Regions from separate parts of the Solibacillus sp. CAU 1738 genome, predicted to be linked through region 3. Evidence: riboswitches for the same ligand, from Rfam matches in the RefSeq annotation. Region 3 holds a riboswitch; each other region holds the start of a gene.
The links. Region 3 has a riboswitch for thiamine pyrophosphate ahead of thiT (energy-coupled thiamine transporter ThiT). Riboswitches for the same ligand answer to the same signal wherever they lie in the genome.
Positions count from the first base shown of each region.

Region 1: it holds a riboswitch for thiamine pyrophosphate, as region 3 does, so the genes downstream of both, thiM (hydroxyethylthiazole kinase) here and thiT (energy-coupled thiamine transporter ThiT) in region 3, are expected to answer to the same signal.
Region 2: it holds a riboswitch for thiamine pyrophosphate, as region 3 does, so the genes downstream of both, tenA (thiaminase II) here and thiT (energy-coupled thiamine transporter ThiT) in region 3, are expected to answer to the same signal.

Region 1 covers NZ_JBDQQN010000005.1:104,933-110,120, forward strand. The annotation lists gene AAFN87_RS14980 (DNA alkylation repair protein) at 1-619, shown strand, start outside; gene AAFN87_RS14985 (GNAT family N-acetyltransferase) at 1,099-1,440, shown strand; TPP riboswitch at 1,942-2,041, shown strand; TPP riboswitch at 2,112-2,211, shown strand; gene thiM (hydroxyethylthiazole kinase) at 2,382-3,134, shown strand; gene thiD (bifunctional hydroxymethylpyrimidine kinase/phosphomethylpyrimidine kinase) at 3,131-3,952, shown strand; gene thiE (thiamine phosphate synthase) at 3,933-4,598, shown strand; gene AAFN87_RS15005 (DinB family protein) at 4,850-5,188, shown strand, end outside.
Region 2 covers NZ_JBDQQN010000005.1:78,769-83,956, forward strand. The annotation lists gene AAFN87_RS14825 (thymidylate synthase) at 1-203, shown strand, start outside; gene AAFN87_RS14830 (lipid II flippase Amj family protein) at 425-1,240, shown strand; TPP riboswitch at 1,622-1,729, shown strand; TPP riboswitch at 1,860-1,950, shown strand; gene tenA (thiaminase II) at 2,268-2,942, shown strand; gene AAFN87_RS14840 (ABC transporter ATP-binding protein) at 2,965-3,696, shown strand; gene AAFN87_RS14845 (ABC transporter permease) at 3,683-4,447, shown strand; gene AAFN87_RS14850 (ABC transporter substrate-binding protein) at 4,466-5,188, shown strand, end outside.
Region 3 covers NZ_JBDQQN010000009.1:53,686-58,873, forward strand. The annotation lists gene AAFN87_RS18560 (AAA family ATPase) at 1-629, shown strand, start outside; gene AAFN87_RS18565 (magnetosome magnetite crystal formation protein family) at 865-1,185, opposite strand; TPP riboswitch at 1,307-1,414, shown strand; gene thiT (energy-coupled thiamine transporter ThiT) at 1,670-2,221, shown strand; gene map (type I methionyl aminopeptidase) at 2,597-3,352, shown strand; gene AAFN87_RS18580 (hypothetical protein) at 3,366-4,088, opposite strand; gene AAFN87_RS18585 (polyphosphate kinase 2 family protein) at 4,420-5,188, shown strand, end outside.

The DNA.
Region 1 (5,188 bases), on a different contig from region 3:
CATTCTACCTCAGATCAATAGTAAAATTAAGCTAGGCGACTTACGAAAAATTGCGAAGGACATTAAAAAAGATCACGAACTAGCAATGGAACTTTGGTCAACCGAAGAGTTTTTGCCCAGACTATTAGCAATCTTAATTATGGATAAAAAACTTCTTTCACAAGATGTGCTAAATAAGCTTGATAAGGATATACAGACTCACACTTTTGATGAGCGAAATAACTTAATGGATTGGCTAATGGCTAATCAGCTCACCAAAGACAAGAAGACAATTGCATTGATGGAGTCATGGGAAAATAGCCCTTCTGCTCTTCAAAGGCGAGCTTTCTGGTATTATCAAGGGCGATTGAGATGGACTGGACAAACACCGCCTGATAACACCGCAGACTTACTATCTAAATTAGAAGCTAATATTACGCAGGAAGAACCGGAAGTTCAATGGGCTATGAATTTCACCGCAGGCTGGATAGGCGTTTATGATGAAAAGAATCGTGCACGTTGTATTAAACTTGGTGAGAAAACGGGTCTTTACAAAGATGAAATAGTAGCAAAAGGATGTACTCCCAGCTATTTACCGGAGTTCATTACGATTGAAGTTAACAAACGACATAATAATTAGTTACCCTTGAAAAATTTATTAAGGTTTAATGCATAAAATAAACAAAGCCACAATATGAAAATTGTTATAGGCTTGGACCGGAAAAATAAAAAAAAACGCGTTATGGCAGCTAGTTAGTAAACTATGCAAGGAAGTTGTAAATGATTAACTCACTATCTCTTTTTGATTTGTAGTGCGATTATCATTAAAGTGAACAACTTTCCAGCTGCACAGTACAACGATTCTATTCAATAGAAAAAAGATTTTCCACAATCGGGTGCAATTCTTGAAAATGAATTGTGCCTTTTTCAACAATAGGCCCAGATTATTGATTCTTGTTAAATGTTACCAAACGACACTTTTGGACTTCATTTAACAACACAGGTTAGTGGATATAGATATCTTTGTATTGTGAAATTAAGTAAATTTTTTTGGAGGAACAAAACTTGAATATAGAAATATTAAGTTTTACTGATAGAACAATCAAAGCTGTTGATGTTATGAAGCTATATAATGATGCTGGTTGGTGGGAGGAAAGACAAGAACAAGATATTGAAAATATGTTAAGAGACGTACTATCAGTGGGTGCGTGGATAGGTGATACTCTTATTGGTTTCGCAAGAGCTGTTACAGATGGGAAATTTAGAGCGTATATAGAAGACGTTGTTATACATAGTTCGTACCATGCAGAAGGTATAGGAACAAAACTGGTATCAAAGCTGTTAGATGAGCTTTCGCATATTGATGTTATAAGTTTGTTTTGTGAGGAATACTTAATACCTTTTTATGAAAAAAACAATTTTAGATACAGCAAATCACAATTTATAATGCATAGAAAATAATCTTGCCACATATATTACTTATTTTGGTTGAACTAATGGGGGCTATAAATCTAAAGACTAATATTTTATTCAGTGATATTCAAAATAACATTCCCAAATGAAAGTTAGGGAGTAAAACACTTCATTCAATTTAATAGGGTGTTTGTTTTTTGCTGTTTATAATCAGTAGGTTCCAACACCAATGCTTTGAGAAGGTTATAATTCAAGCATTACAGAAACTAACAAAGCAGTTCAGTGGATAACTCATGCATCATACGTAACTACAAGAGCAAGATAAATCACTCAGCGACAGAAGCTCTTTCACCGCACTAAATCTTTTAACCTAAAGATCTGATGGGAATTTTTTATTTAATGCCCTCCAATTCTTATTATCTGGGGACTTTTATGTGATGGATTGTAATTTAATGAAGAATAATTTGTAAAGTGAATAAATGCAAATTAGCAAACTAATGATTTATTGTTGTAAAACAAATAGAAATGATGTTAGGATATGGGTAATTAAAATATTTGCAGGGGGACGCGAAAAGCGTTGAGAAGGTAAAACCTGACCCTTAGAACCTGTTCAGTTAACACTGGCGGAGGGAGCAAAGTACATAGCGAGTGACACAATTCGCATTTTTTTGTACATGAGCTCTCCTTATTTAGAGAGCTTTTTAATTTCCACGGAAATATTTTAATTGCGGGGGGACGCTATAGCGTTGAGAAGGTTAAAACCTGACCCTTAGAACCTGTTCAGTTAATACTGGCGTAGGGAGCAATTTGTAAGACGCTTCTTTGCATACGCAAATGAAGTGTTTTTTTTGTTCTCATGCCTACTACACAAGGAGGAAGAAAGATGACATTTTGTGAAGAGGTAAGAAGAGAAATAAGTTTATATAGGAAAAGCAGTTTTAAGGATATACCTTGGACAATTGAAATCATGGTGAATGAGGTAGCACAATATGACTTTAAATAATATCCGTCTTAGACAGCCGCTTGTACATTGTATAACAAATTATGTTGTGGCTAATTTTACTGCAAATGGATTGCTGGCAATTGGTGCATCTCCAGTTATGGCAGATGAAATCGCTGAAGTGGAAGAGATGGTGTCCATTGCTGATAGTTTATTAATTAATATTGGTACATTAAATACTCGTACACTAGAAAGTATGTTAGTAGTAGGTAAAAAGGCGAATGAGCGAAATATCCCTGTTGTACTTGATCCCGTAGGAGTAGGAGCTACTTCATTCCGAAAAGCGTCAGTTCAGCAATTACTCGAACAAGTGAAATTTACAACTATTCGCTGTAATGTAGGTGAGCTTGCAGCTATTGCTGGAGTTCAGTGGCAAGCTAGGGGCGTTGATAGTGGAGAAGGTGAGCTTGATACGGTTACAGTTGCGAAAGAAGTTGCCCGAAAATGGGGAGCAATCGTAGTTGTTACTGGCGAAACAGATATTTTAACTAATGGCACTAATGTTGAGCTCATTACAGGTGGCGATGAACGGATGACGAAAATTACAGGCTCTGGCTGTTTATTAAGTGCTATTTGTAGTGCCGCACTTGCAGTAGAAGGAAATAATCTTCAACTATTAAAGGAAATTTTGCAGCAATATAAACAAATTGCAATAGATGCTTGTGAAGCTGCGTATATGGGGTCATTCCAAATGAAAGTAATCGACGGTTTAGAACAATATGCAAGAGGTGGGCAAATATGAATATTGTCATGACAATTGCAGGCTCCGATAGTGGTGGAGGAGCAGGTATTCAAGCAGATTTAAAAACCTTTCAGGAGTTAGGGGTTTTTGGCACAACAGCAATTACAGCATTAACTGCTCAAAATACATTAGGAGTTTCGGGCATATTTCCAGCGACGGCGGATTTTGTAGAAGCTCAAATTTCAACGGTTTTTGAAGATTTTCAAGTGAAGGCTGTTAAAACAGGTATGTTATTTTCTGCGGATATTATTACCGCTGTTGCCGAAGCATTACAAGATAAAGATATACAACTTATTGTTGATCCTGTCATGATTGCAAAAGGTGGAGCAAATCTATTACAGCAGGAATCGGTTGAGGCTTTAAAAACGAAACTATTACCTTTAGCAACAGTGTTAACGCCAAATATACCAGAAGCAGAAGTTTTAACAGGTATGAGCATCACAACGAAGGATGATGTACAGGCTGCTGCTCAGCGAATTTTACAATTGGGCGTACAGTGTGTGGTGATGAAAGGTGGTCATTTGCAAGGGATGGAAGCAGTTGATCATGTGTATTTCCGAGATGGCTCATCATTCCAAGTAAGTAGTACACGTATTCATACGAAGCATACACATGGAACCGGTTGTACATTTTCTGCAGCACTTACTGCTTTTTTAGGACAAGGTTATGTTATTCAAGAGGCAATCATTGAAGCAAAACGATTTATCCAAGCGGCAATTGAACATCCATTAAACATTGGCAATGGCCACGGTCCAACGAATCATTTTGCTTATAAGAAGTTTGTGAAAGGTGATGTACATGTTGCTGAAAAGGGATGAATTAGCTGTATATTTTATAATGGGTACTCCTAACTGTAACCGCGACCCGCTACTTATATTAAAGGAAGCATTGGAAGCGGGCATTACTATTTTCCAGCTACGAGAAAAAGGAGAAGGGGCATTAGTAGGTGATGAACTTATACAGTTCGCTAAAAACTGTCAAAGCTTATGTCGACAGTACAATGTGCCCTTTATTGTGAATGATCATGTAGAGCTAGCGCGTGAAATTGATGCGGATGGAGTCCATGTTGGGCAAGATGACAGCAGGCTCTCAGAAGTTCGTACATTATTTCCACATAAAATAGTTGGAGTTTCAGTGCATACGATGGAAGAAATGGAAGCCGCTATTGCTGGCGGAGCAGATTACGTTGGGATCGGTCCAATTTATGAAACGTCTTCTAAATTAGATGCCAAGCGTCCAGCAGGAGTCACTTTTTTGGAGCAAGCAAGAAAAGCCTATCCAACATTTCCTATTGTAGCGATTGGTGGTATTTCTGAAAAAAATGCGCAGCCCGTATTAGCTGCCGGTTCAGATGGGGTAGCTGTCATTTCTGCTATTTGCGGAAGTGCAAGCATTAAGGATACCGTCAATCAATTATTACATCATGATGTGCGACTAGTTAGAAGCATTTCTATTTTGAATTAACACTTAAGCCACAGGGTTATTTTATATTACCCTGTGGTTTTTTTGTTTTTTTTTACGGCTATGCTAAACAAATATTTGATTCCCTTGGTTCCTTCAAAACCTCTTTATGAAAAATTTAAGAGGTCAGCAGAAATTTGAAATTTGAAAAAATATTCACTGGTAATAAATGATAAATAATTATAAAATTGGAACTAATCTCTGTTAAAGAGAGGAAAATACCAAAACCGTGTTATTTTTAGGAGGAAATCATAATGGGGAATCAAAGTTTATTTTTAATTGATAAAAAAGAAGGTTTAAGTTTGGAATTCAGCAAGCTAATATCTATGATGAATTATACTAGAGAGACGACGTTAGCAGAAGTAAAGAATTTATCAGTTAACCAATTGGATTTTTTAATTAACGATAAGGCGTATTCTATCGGCATGTTGCTCGCTCATATGGTGGCTGTTGAAAAAGCATACCAAATTGCAACATTTGAAAACCGTGATTTTACAGAAGAGGATATACAAATGTTGAATCCGGGACTAGATCTCGGAAAGACAGCGCAGGAACAAATTAAAGGGAATCCGGTTGAATTCTACCTGGAACAA
Region 2 (5,188 bases), on a different contig from region 3:
GAGAATTTGTCCACACTCTTGGAGATGCACACATTTATAGTAATCATATTGACCAAGTGAATGAGCAGCTTTCACGCGAGCCTCGTGCATTACCAACACTTCATATTGCAGAAGATAAATCTATTTTTGATTTAACAATGGATGATTTAACGATCGAAGGTTATGATCCACATCCATCTATTAAAGCACCAATAGCAGTATAATCATAAGGGGTATTCTGAAAGTAAAGACTTTCGGGATACCTTTTTCTTTTTGAAAGTTATTTTAAAAAAGCTTTGCTCCTGCGGTGGTCGCATTAACATGCCACCATCCTCGTCGCAAATGAGCCGTCTCAAAAATTCTTTTCAGACGGCTCATTTGCAACTTTCTATTATTTGGTAGCGTTTATTATTTAACAACTATAAACGTAAAGAAGGTAGTGTAATTGGAATTTTTCACTTGGCAACTACTCATCATCGCTTTTTTTATATTAATTATTCATTCAATTGAAACGTTAGCCTACTCTGTTCGCTTATCAGGTGCCCGTGTAAGGTTATTAGCCTCTGCATTATCGTTATTTAACTTAATGGTCATGGTTGCGCGGCTGGCCAATATGATGCAGCAGCCGTTTACAGGGAGTTTAATAGATAATGCGCCGAAAGAAAATGCATTCGCGTTTGTAGAAAGTCAGTACCGTATTTTGATAGGCTCAGCAACTATTGGTACACTGATTGGCTTGTTATTGCTTCCTACATTTATTGCTATCTTTTCAAGAGCAATTGTTCATTTATCAAATGAGAGAGGCAATGTTCCAAAGCTTATTAAAAAGGGGTTTAGTTTGGAATACATAAAACGGGCAAAAAAACATTTGCATTTGCCAAGATGGTCCTACTTAAAAAATATGAGCTGGAGAGATATACCAGTAAAATTATTTTTATTGAATGTTGTCATCACAGCAGTTTATACAATTGGTGTTTTATCAGCCTTATATGCTTCAATGTTAGCACCTGAAAGAGAAACAACAGCTGTCATGGCATCAGGTTTAGTGAACGGATTTGCCACGATATTATTAATTATCTTTGTTGATCCGAAACTTTCCGTACTTGCAGATGAGGTTATTAACCAAAAGGGGAGTTATGTAGACTTAAAAAGTGCATCCATTATGATGGTTACTTCTCGATTAATAGGAACACTTCTTGCACAAATTTTATTCATCCCAGGAGCAAAATATATTGCATGGTTAACTCAATTCATTGTTTAAGTTTCGTGAATCGATTGAAAATATTTATTAATAATTGATGAAAACTCAGAATCTACTTAGAAAAAAATCATCAGCAAAAGCTTTTGTAACGTTTTCTAAAGTCAAAATTGTTCGTTTTGCGAAAACGATATACGACTTATTTTTAAATAAGTGCAATAGTAGGAAAAAAGGCTTGTTTGGCACTTGTTTTTAAATATGTTGTATGTCAATTTTGACTTTTTGACAAATTAGCATTTAGTTTTAATGTTTTTAAAAAAAGCAAGATAGATTCTGTAGGGAATATGCAATTATGTACGACTTTTTCGATGCAAGAAAAAGAGAATAATAAATCTTCACTTGCCTTTTAAAAAATCCATGTTAATGTTATATATAGTAATAATTAGAACGCACTAGGGGAGTCTTTTCGAAGGCTGAGATTGAACAATTGTTCTAAACCCTTTGAACCTGGACTAGTTCACACTAGGCGTAGGAAAGTGGTTGTTGTAGGATAAGAATGGCTTATTCTCCCCACTCATCGCTTGTGAGTGGGGTTTTATTTTTTACCAAATATTTTTGCGAAATCACTTGAAAGATTTAGAATTCGCAAATACACCAATGCCAAAAACCATTTTAAAGCAAATAACACTACTAGGGGCGCCGAATTGGCTGAGATTGTACCCTTTGAACCTGATCTAGTTAAAACTAGCGTAGGAAAGTAGGTATAAAAAAGCTAGATGCTTTTTTATAGCCGCTTTCCGTATGTGGAAGCGGTTTTTTTGCGTATAGGTAATAACGAGTTTCATAGATTACAACAAAAAAGTGCCGATATCTTGTTTTATTTTGCTGTATAAGAAATTATAAATTTTTGGAGTTGAAGCATTGTCTAGCTCCAGCGCCTAGCCCCTCGAGGTCGCTTCAGTCCCTTAATCGAAAGCTGAAAAGATGCTTTCAATACGGGTCTGCAAGCAGCTGTAGGGGCTGAACAAGGCGCTTGCACTTTTCTTAATCTATCTGTGTATTTCTAATAACAATTTTGGGAGGAATTACAATGACAAAATTCACAAAAAGGCTTTATGAAAATGTACAACCGATTTGGGAGAAAAATCACCAGCATCCATTCGTGCAGGAGCTAGGACAAGGGACATTAGCTGAGGAAAAATTCATTCAGTACATGAAGCAGGACTACGTATATTTAATCGATTATGCGAAGCTCTTTGCAGTAGGTGTGACGAAAGCACATAATCTAGACATGATGAACAAATTTTCTAGTGTTTTACATGATACATTACATTTTGAAATGGAACTTCACCGTCAATTTGCGGCTGAATTTGGTATTACACGAGAAGAGCTTGAGGAAACAAAGCCAACGCCAGACAATTTAGCGTATACAAACTATATGTTAAATGTTGCGCAAAATGGTAGTTTAGCAGAGGTTGTAGCGAGCCTCCTTCCATGTGCATGGGATTATTGGGAAATTGGGAAACTATTAAGAAAACAATATGGTGATCAATTGGCAACTAACAAATATGCGAAGTGGATTGAAACGTATGACTCCGAGGAATTTGGCCAAGGAGCGAAATGGTTAATTGATTTAATGGATGAGCTTGCTGACGGGAAGCCAGAACGCGAGCTAGCAGTACTTGAAAAGCATTTCCAAATTACATCGAAGTATGAGTATCTATTTTGGGATATGAACTACTTCAAACGTGATTGGCCTATTTAATTTGCGGAATGGATGAACAAATATGACACTCGAATTGAAAAATATATCATATTCCTATGAAGAACAGGCAGTGATTTCGAACCTTGATTTAGAAATTAAAACGGGCGAGTTCGTTTCATTAATAGGGAAGAGCGGTACGGGAAAGAGTACTATTTTGAAATTGATAACGGGGCTGTTACAGCAAGATGAAGGAGAAATTACCATCCATGGGCGTCCGATTCGACTAGGGGATGTTGGCTATATGCCTCAGCGTGATTTATTACTACCGTGGCGAACGGTTTTAGACAATATTATGCTGCCATCTGAAGTGAAAAAAGAACAACGCTATTCGAAGGAAGAGGCTAGGAAATGGCTTGAGCGTGCTGGGCTATTAGCATATGAAAATGCGCTTCCACAGCAATTATCTGGTGGGATGAGGCAAAGAGTGTCCTTTTTAAGGGCACTGTTAGTAGGTGCAGACGTACTATTACTAGATGAACCTTTTGGTGCGCTGGATGCTTTTACGAAAAAGGATATGCAAGCTTGGTTATTGTCAATTTGGCAGGAGCTGAATAAAACAGTGCTATTTATTACGCATGATTTAGACGAGGCTTGTTATTTAAGTGACCGGATTTTGCTGCTACATGCAGACAAAACACTGGAAGAGATTCCTGTCCATTTAAAACGTCCACGTCAACCGGACATGCTATATGAGATGGAATTTATTACTTTAAGAAAAAATGTAGAGAGAAAGATTGCTCATGAACACTATTAAAAATTGGTTTAAAACGTATTATTTATTTTTATTGTTTAGCTGCACAATTTTACTAGCTGTTGAGTGGGCGGTACGTGCTGAAATGATTCCGGCGTTTATTATTCCAGCTCCTACCGGTGTATTAATGCTCATCATTGATAATTGGCAGCCGCTTTTTTTAGAGCATCTTCCTGTTACATTATTAGAATTTTCGATAGGGTTTGTAGTTGCAGTAGTTGGCGGTGTTTTACTTGCGGTCAGTATGTTTTACTCCAAAACGGTAGAAAAAATGCTTTATCCCGCTGTTCTCATTTCACAAATGATTCCGATCATTGCATTATCGCCAATTTTTATACTGTGGTTTGGTTATGAAATTTGGAGTAAGGTTGCGGTTACTATTTTGATTTCCTTTTTTCCAATTGTAGTTGGCACTTATGATGGCTTGAAGGCAACGGATCGGGAGTATATTGATTTATTTCGTTCAATGGGTGCTACTCGTTGGCATATTTTTTGTAAATTACAAATTCCAATGGCACTGCCGTCATTTTTTTCTGCATTAAAACTAGCGATTGTTTACGCTTTAGTAGGGGCTACAATTGGGGAATGGCTCGGAGCGAGTGAAGGACTTGGCTATTATAGTAGAAGAATGTCAGGAAATTTGAATGCAGAAGGTGTATTTGCAGCTATCGCCATTTTAACTGTATTAGGAATCGTGCTATTTACGATTGTTACGATGATTGAAACACGTGTATTACGATGGAAAAACAAGTAGAGGGAGTATTTTTACTATATGAAGAAACTTTATGTATTAACATTATTGCTAGCAAGTTTCGCAATGTTCTTGGCAGGCTGTTCTTATAAGGGTGATGCACAAGGAACGAATGATTTAGAAGAGATTAGTATTATGCTAGATTGGTACCCAAATGCCGTTCATTCCGCTATATATGTTGCAAAAGAAAAAGGCTATTTCGAAGATGCAGGTTTAGATGTGGAAATTATAATGCCAGCTGATACAAACGATCCTTTAAAGCTAGCGGCTACAGGGAAAGTAGATTTAGCAATTAGTTACCAATCACAGCTATTAGTTTCACGTGCTGAGGACATACCGGTTGTATCGGTCGCAGCACTAGTAAGACATTCACTAGATGCCATTATGTACAAAGAGGACAGTGGTATCCAGTCGCCAAAAGATTTAGAAGGAAAAAGGGTAGGTTATCCATCCACAACAGTTAGCGAAGCAGTTGTAGCTACAATGGTTGCTAATGATGGCGGTGATGTACAACAAGTGAAAATGACGGACGTTGGTTGGGACTTAATGCCATCATTAGCGACTGATCAAGTAGAGGCAGTTGTCGGGGCATATATTATTCATGAAATGGTTCTCCTTGAAAAAGAAGGATACAAAATCGATTTACTAAAATTGGATGATTACGGTGTTCCTGACGGCTATGAGTTAGTAGTTGTAACAGGAGAAAAAACGTTCGATAAGAAAAAAGAGCAAATCACAAAATTT
Region 3 (5,188 bases):
CACAAGAATGCGAGAGACACTGTATTGATTACTCGGAAAAATTAGTAGCCATCGCCGATGAAATTACTGCTTTAGAGCAAATTTCGCATGAAATAATAGACTTATATAATATGCTGCGTGGACAAAATACGAAGAGAATCTCCTTTGAACGTTATATACAAATGGGCTATTTAGAACAAATTACTGAGGCGGCAAATGTACGCTTAAAGCATTTATCGAATGGCCAATATCAATTAATCTGCTCTGATCGTCAAGAATCCCATGGGAGACAAAGTGGATTGAGCTTAGATGTTTATGATAGTTATACCGGGCAAACACGCGATGTAAAATCGCTATCAGGCGGAGAGAAATTTAATGCATCACTATGTTTAGCATTAGGTATGGCAGATGTCATTCAAAGCTTCCAAGGTAGTGTGCGCATTGATACGATGTTTATTGATGAAGGTTTTGGTTCACTTGATGAAGAATCACTAATGCGTGCAATCGACACATTGATCGATTTACAAAAGTCAGGACGAATGATTGGTGTTATTTCACACGTCGCGGAGCTGAAAGCAGCAATTCCAGCTGTCCTCCAAGTAGAAAAGCTGAAAGAGGGCTTTAGCCGAACATCTATTGTCTTGAAATAATAAAAACAAGCTTCCCGTTAATTAGCACGGGAAGCTCGTCTTTTATTTTGAGCGTGTTGTCGTATTAGTTGATTGTTTCTTTGAATCGAGAACCTTTTTTACGACAGGATAGACAATAGGCGCCCATTTAATAGCTGTTTTGAAGATTTTGCTAATTTTCATAGTGTATGCACTCCTTCGATTAAGGTGCTCATTAGATGTGTTAAATATACATTTTTCAGCAAAGTACTATACATTAACGCATTACTTTTATTCCTTGTACTATATTCCAAATAATTAAAGCTAAATAAATTAATCCATAAAGTAACATACCGCCAATGCTAAAGAATATTAAATTATCATCGCCTTGATATCCTCCAAAAGAAAGCCCAAATATAAAATAAATGACAAAGAAAAATCCGAGTATTACAGGAATAATATGTGATAATAATGCCCGTTTAGCATGGCGTTTTACTTCTTCATCTTGAACAACAATCCAAATGATAACAGGGACTATAAAAGGTGCGAAAAAGACGCTAAAATAATTCAATGCACTTAATACTTTATTGTTATCCATAAAACAGTCCTCCCTTTTGTATTATGTACGCAAAATACCATCTATTAGTTTCAAATTTCTTCATAGTTGAAAATTTAACAATAATTCAGTAGAATGGAATTGTTCTAACAATAAATAATTGTATAACCACAAGGGGAGCCGATTAAGTCGGCTGAGATTGTACACTAGTTGTACTAACTCTTTGAACCTGTAAGTTAACACTTGCGTAGGGATGTGGATAGATACCGACTTCTAAGCGATGTCAGGCTCTGTCCTGATGTTGCTTTTTTATTGTAAGAAAGTATAAGTTTCTGGAGTTCGAGCAGTGTCGAGCTCCAGCGCCCAGCCACTCGAGGTAGTGGTCTGCCCTCTATCGAAAGCGAGAAAGCTGCTTTCAAACTCGGGTTTGCAAGTAGCTGTCGGGGCTAAGCAGGGCGCTTGTGCGTTTCTTATAGGCTTCTATTCCTCCTCTTAGTTCTAGGGAACAAAAGAAAGGAGACTTGTTATGAACAGAGAAAGATTATTGATGTTAGTAGAAATTGCTATTTTTGCTGCAATCGGAATTATTTTAGACATGTTGTCGTTTAGTTTACCACAAGGTGGCTCAGTTAGTTTTGTTATGGTGCCGATTGTGTTAATGGCGATGCGCTGGGGTATAGGAGCAGGCCTTGTTACAGGACTACTTATCGGCGTATTGCAAATGGTGTTAGGTCCAAAAATTTATCACTGGGCACAAGCTTTACTTGATTACGGTTTTGCGTTTACAGCTGTAGGACTCGCGGCAGTTGTGAGACAACCATTATTAACAGCACTAGCTGGGATGAATAAAGTAAAAATAGCTATCTATGTTTCAATTGGTGCAATTATTGGTGGCCTTTTACGCTACTTCGTACACACATTATCAGGGGTTGTATTCTTCTCTGAATATGCCGGTGATCAAAATGTATGGGTATATTCTATTGTTTACAATGGGTCGTATATGTTGCCAGCGATAATATTAACAGCTGTTGTCTGTGCATTTTTATTTACAGCATCACCAAAGTTGTTGAAACGATAAATAAGATACCTAGCCACTACTTCGGTGAACACTGAGGTAGTGGTTTTTTGTGTGTATTTATGTATTTGATTCGAGCGGAAAAGGAGCTCCAGCGGGTGAATCGTTGTGCCACGGGCGAAAAAGGAGCTCCCGTGGGCGAAAACCGGTGTCCCACGAGCGAAAAAGGAGCTCCCAGGGGCGAAAACTGGTGTGCCACGAGCGAAAAGGAGTTCCCATGGGCGAAAACCATTGTGCCACGGGCGAAACACAAGCTCCCACGAGCGAAACAGGACTTTCGTCTAAGTACTAAATGAAAAAACAAGATACGAGTAGCACTATTTATTTTCATAAGTATGTTATATTAGAAAGAGATTTTTTAGAGGAAGGACGTTTAAAATGATTGTAAAAACTCAAGAAGAATTAGATGCTTTTAAAAAAATCGGTCGAATCGTTGCGGAAATACGTGAAGCAATGAAGGCTGCTACAAAACCTGGTGTGACAACGAAGGAACTAGACGAAATTGCTGGTCGTATGTTTGAAGAGGTTGGCGCTGTTTCAGGTCCTAAAGGTGAATACGACTTCCCAGGATATACTTGCATTAGTGTTAATCATGAAGTTGCTCACGGTATCCCAGGAAGCAAAGTAATTCAAGAGGGCGATTTAGTTAATATTGATGTTTCAGGTTCTTTGAATGGTTATTTTGCGGATACTGGTATTTCGTTTGTTGTTGGTGATGGTTATGAAGAGAAAGAAAAACTATGCGCTGTAGCAAAATCTGCATTTGAACGTGCAATGACGAAAGTAAAAGCAGGCTCAAAATTAAACCAAATAGGTAAAGCAGTTGAGCGTGAAGCGAATGACCACGGCTTAACAGTTATTATGAATTTAACAGGTCACGGTCTTGGGAAATCTCTACATGAAGCACCTGACCATATATTAAATTATTATGATGCGTGGGATTCGACTATGATGAAAGAAGGAATGGTTTTAGCAGTAGAGCCATTCATTTCAGCAAAAGCAGAGCATATCGTTGAAGCAGGTGACGGCTGGACATTCATTACACCAGACAAATCACTTGTAGCACAAATTGAGCATTCTATTATCGTTACAAAAGATAAACCGATTATTTTAACAACTTTAGAAAATGAATAAAAAAATCGTGGGTTTAATACCCACGATTTTTTTTGACGAATAAAATGCCAGCGATGAGTACACCGCATAAAAATAATGCAGCTGTAGTAACTAAAAGCTCCTCTAAGCCGTTTTGAATTGCAATACCTACATAGCCCCAAATAAATATGATTGGCGCAACAATATCGAAATGGTGATAGCGCAGGTGAAGTGCAATTGCAGTACCAAATGTTAACAAAATAACAGCCCATAGTGCATTACTTAATCCGAATCCATGCCAGTTAAAGTAAACAATTATATAGGACATAAAGGTAATAAAGAAAAACAAGCTCCAACTTAAAAATAAAGCAATCGGTATACGAATCTTAATATTTTCAGTCGTTAACGGGTACGTAATATATAGTCCGAACAAAGAAAGGAGTTGTAAAACGAATAAAAAGATAGCGATGCCATTTTGGCCATTATGCCATGCAATAAAAAAGCTTATAAGAAAAATACTCGAAATAGCGAATAAGGTCGTTTGTAGCGACGTGACGGAGTTCGAGTTGCGATGTTTATAACAGTGCACAATCCATACTACAAGACTTGCAAATATTAATAACCAGCATAAATATACGTAATTGGCTGGGGAGAATAATAGCGGTAAACGATTAATAAGCTCAATTGTCGATTTTCCACTTAAACTACGCCAAAATGTTTGAATTGTAAATGCTGACATCACTAGTAAAAAACTAAAAAGTATTAAAATACGGCCCATTAAGCCCTCTCCTTTCTCTAGAATTATATACATTTCAACAGTTTTCAACAACAAATACAAAGTAAAATAATGATAGCATAAAATGATATTTCCATTTGAGGAGAGCTCTATTCGTGAAGTCATAATAAAAAGGTGTATTACCCCGTGAAACTTCTATCGGTGTAGAATACTTTCATCTACACCGATAGTTAGTAGAACCAATCGGACATTTACAGGCAGTTAAAAAAATCTGAAAATAAAGTTAAATATTTAGTTAATTACAAGTAAAAGGGTATTACTACCAGTTAATCTGCGATAAAATAGAAATAATACATAAAAAAGGGGGGATAAGATGGTGAAATTGAAAGATTTAGATTTGTCATTAGAGCTCGATAAAAAAATGTATAAAAAGAAAATAAAAGTCCTTCAATATGAAATGTTAAACGCGCAACAATTTTTGTTCAACAATAAGATTGGTTTAATTTTAGTATTTGAAGGTATGGATGCAGCTGGTAAAGGTGGGGCCATTAAACGATTAACGGAACGAATAGATCCACGTGGTTTGATTGTCCATCCAATTTCAGCGCCGCAGCCACATGAACTACGCTATAACTACATGCACCGCTTTTGGCGAAAGCTGCCACAGCACGGACAAATTGCAATTTTTGACCGCTCTTGGTACGGGCGTGTATTAGTGGAGCGCATTGAAGGCTTCGCTACAAAAGAAGAGTGGAGTCGTGCATACGATGAAATTAATGACTTTGAAAAATTATTAACTGATGGCGATTATATCGTGATGAAATTCTGGATACATATCGATTCAGATGAACAATTGAAACGCTTTAATGAACGTGCCGAAGATCCGTATAAAGCGTGGAAGCTAACAGATGAAGATTGGCGCAATCGTGAAAAATTTGATGATTATGTTGTAGCGGCAAATGAAATGTTCAAAAAAACGGACACTGAAAATGCACCATGGATTGTAGTACCAGGTAATGATAAATTGCATGCGCGTGTACAAGTATTGAAAGAGACGATTGCGCATATAGAAAAAGAAGCAACACGTCGAGGACTAAGCTTGACGAACATGTTAAATAAAGAGCAAGAAGAAGTGCAGGAGC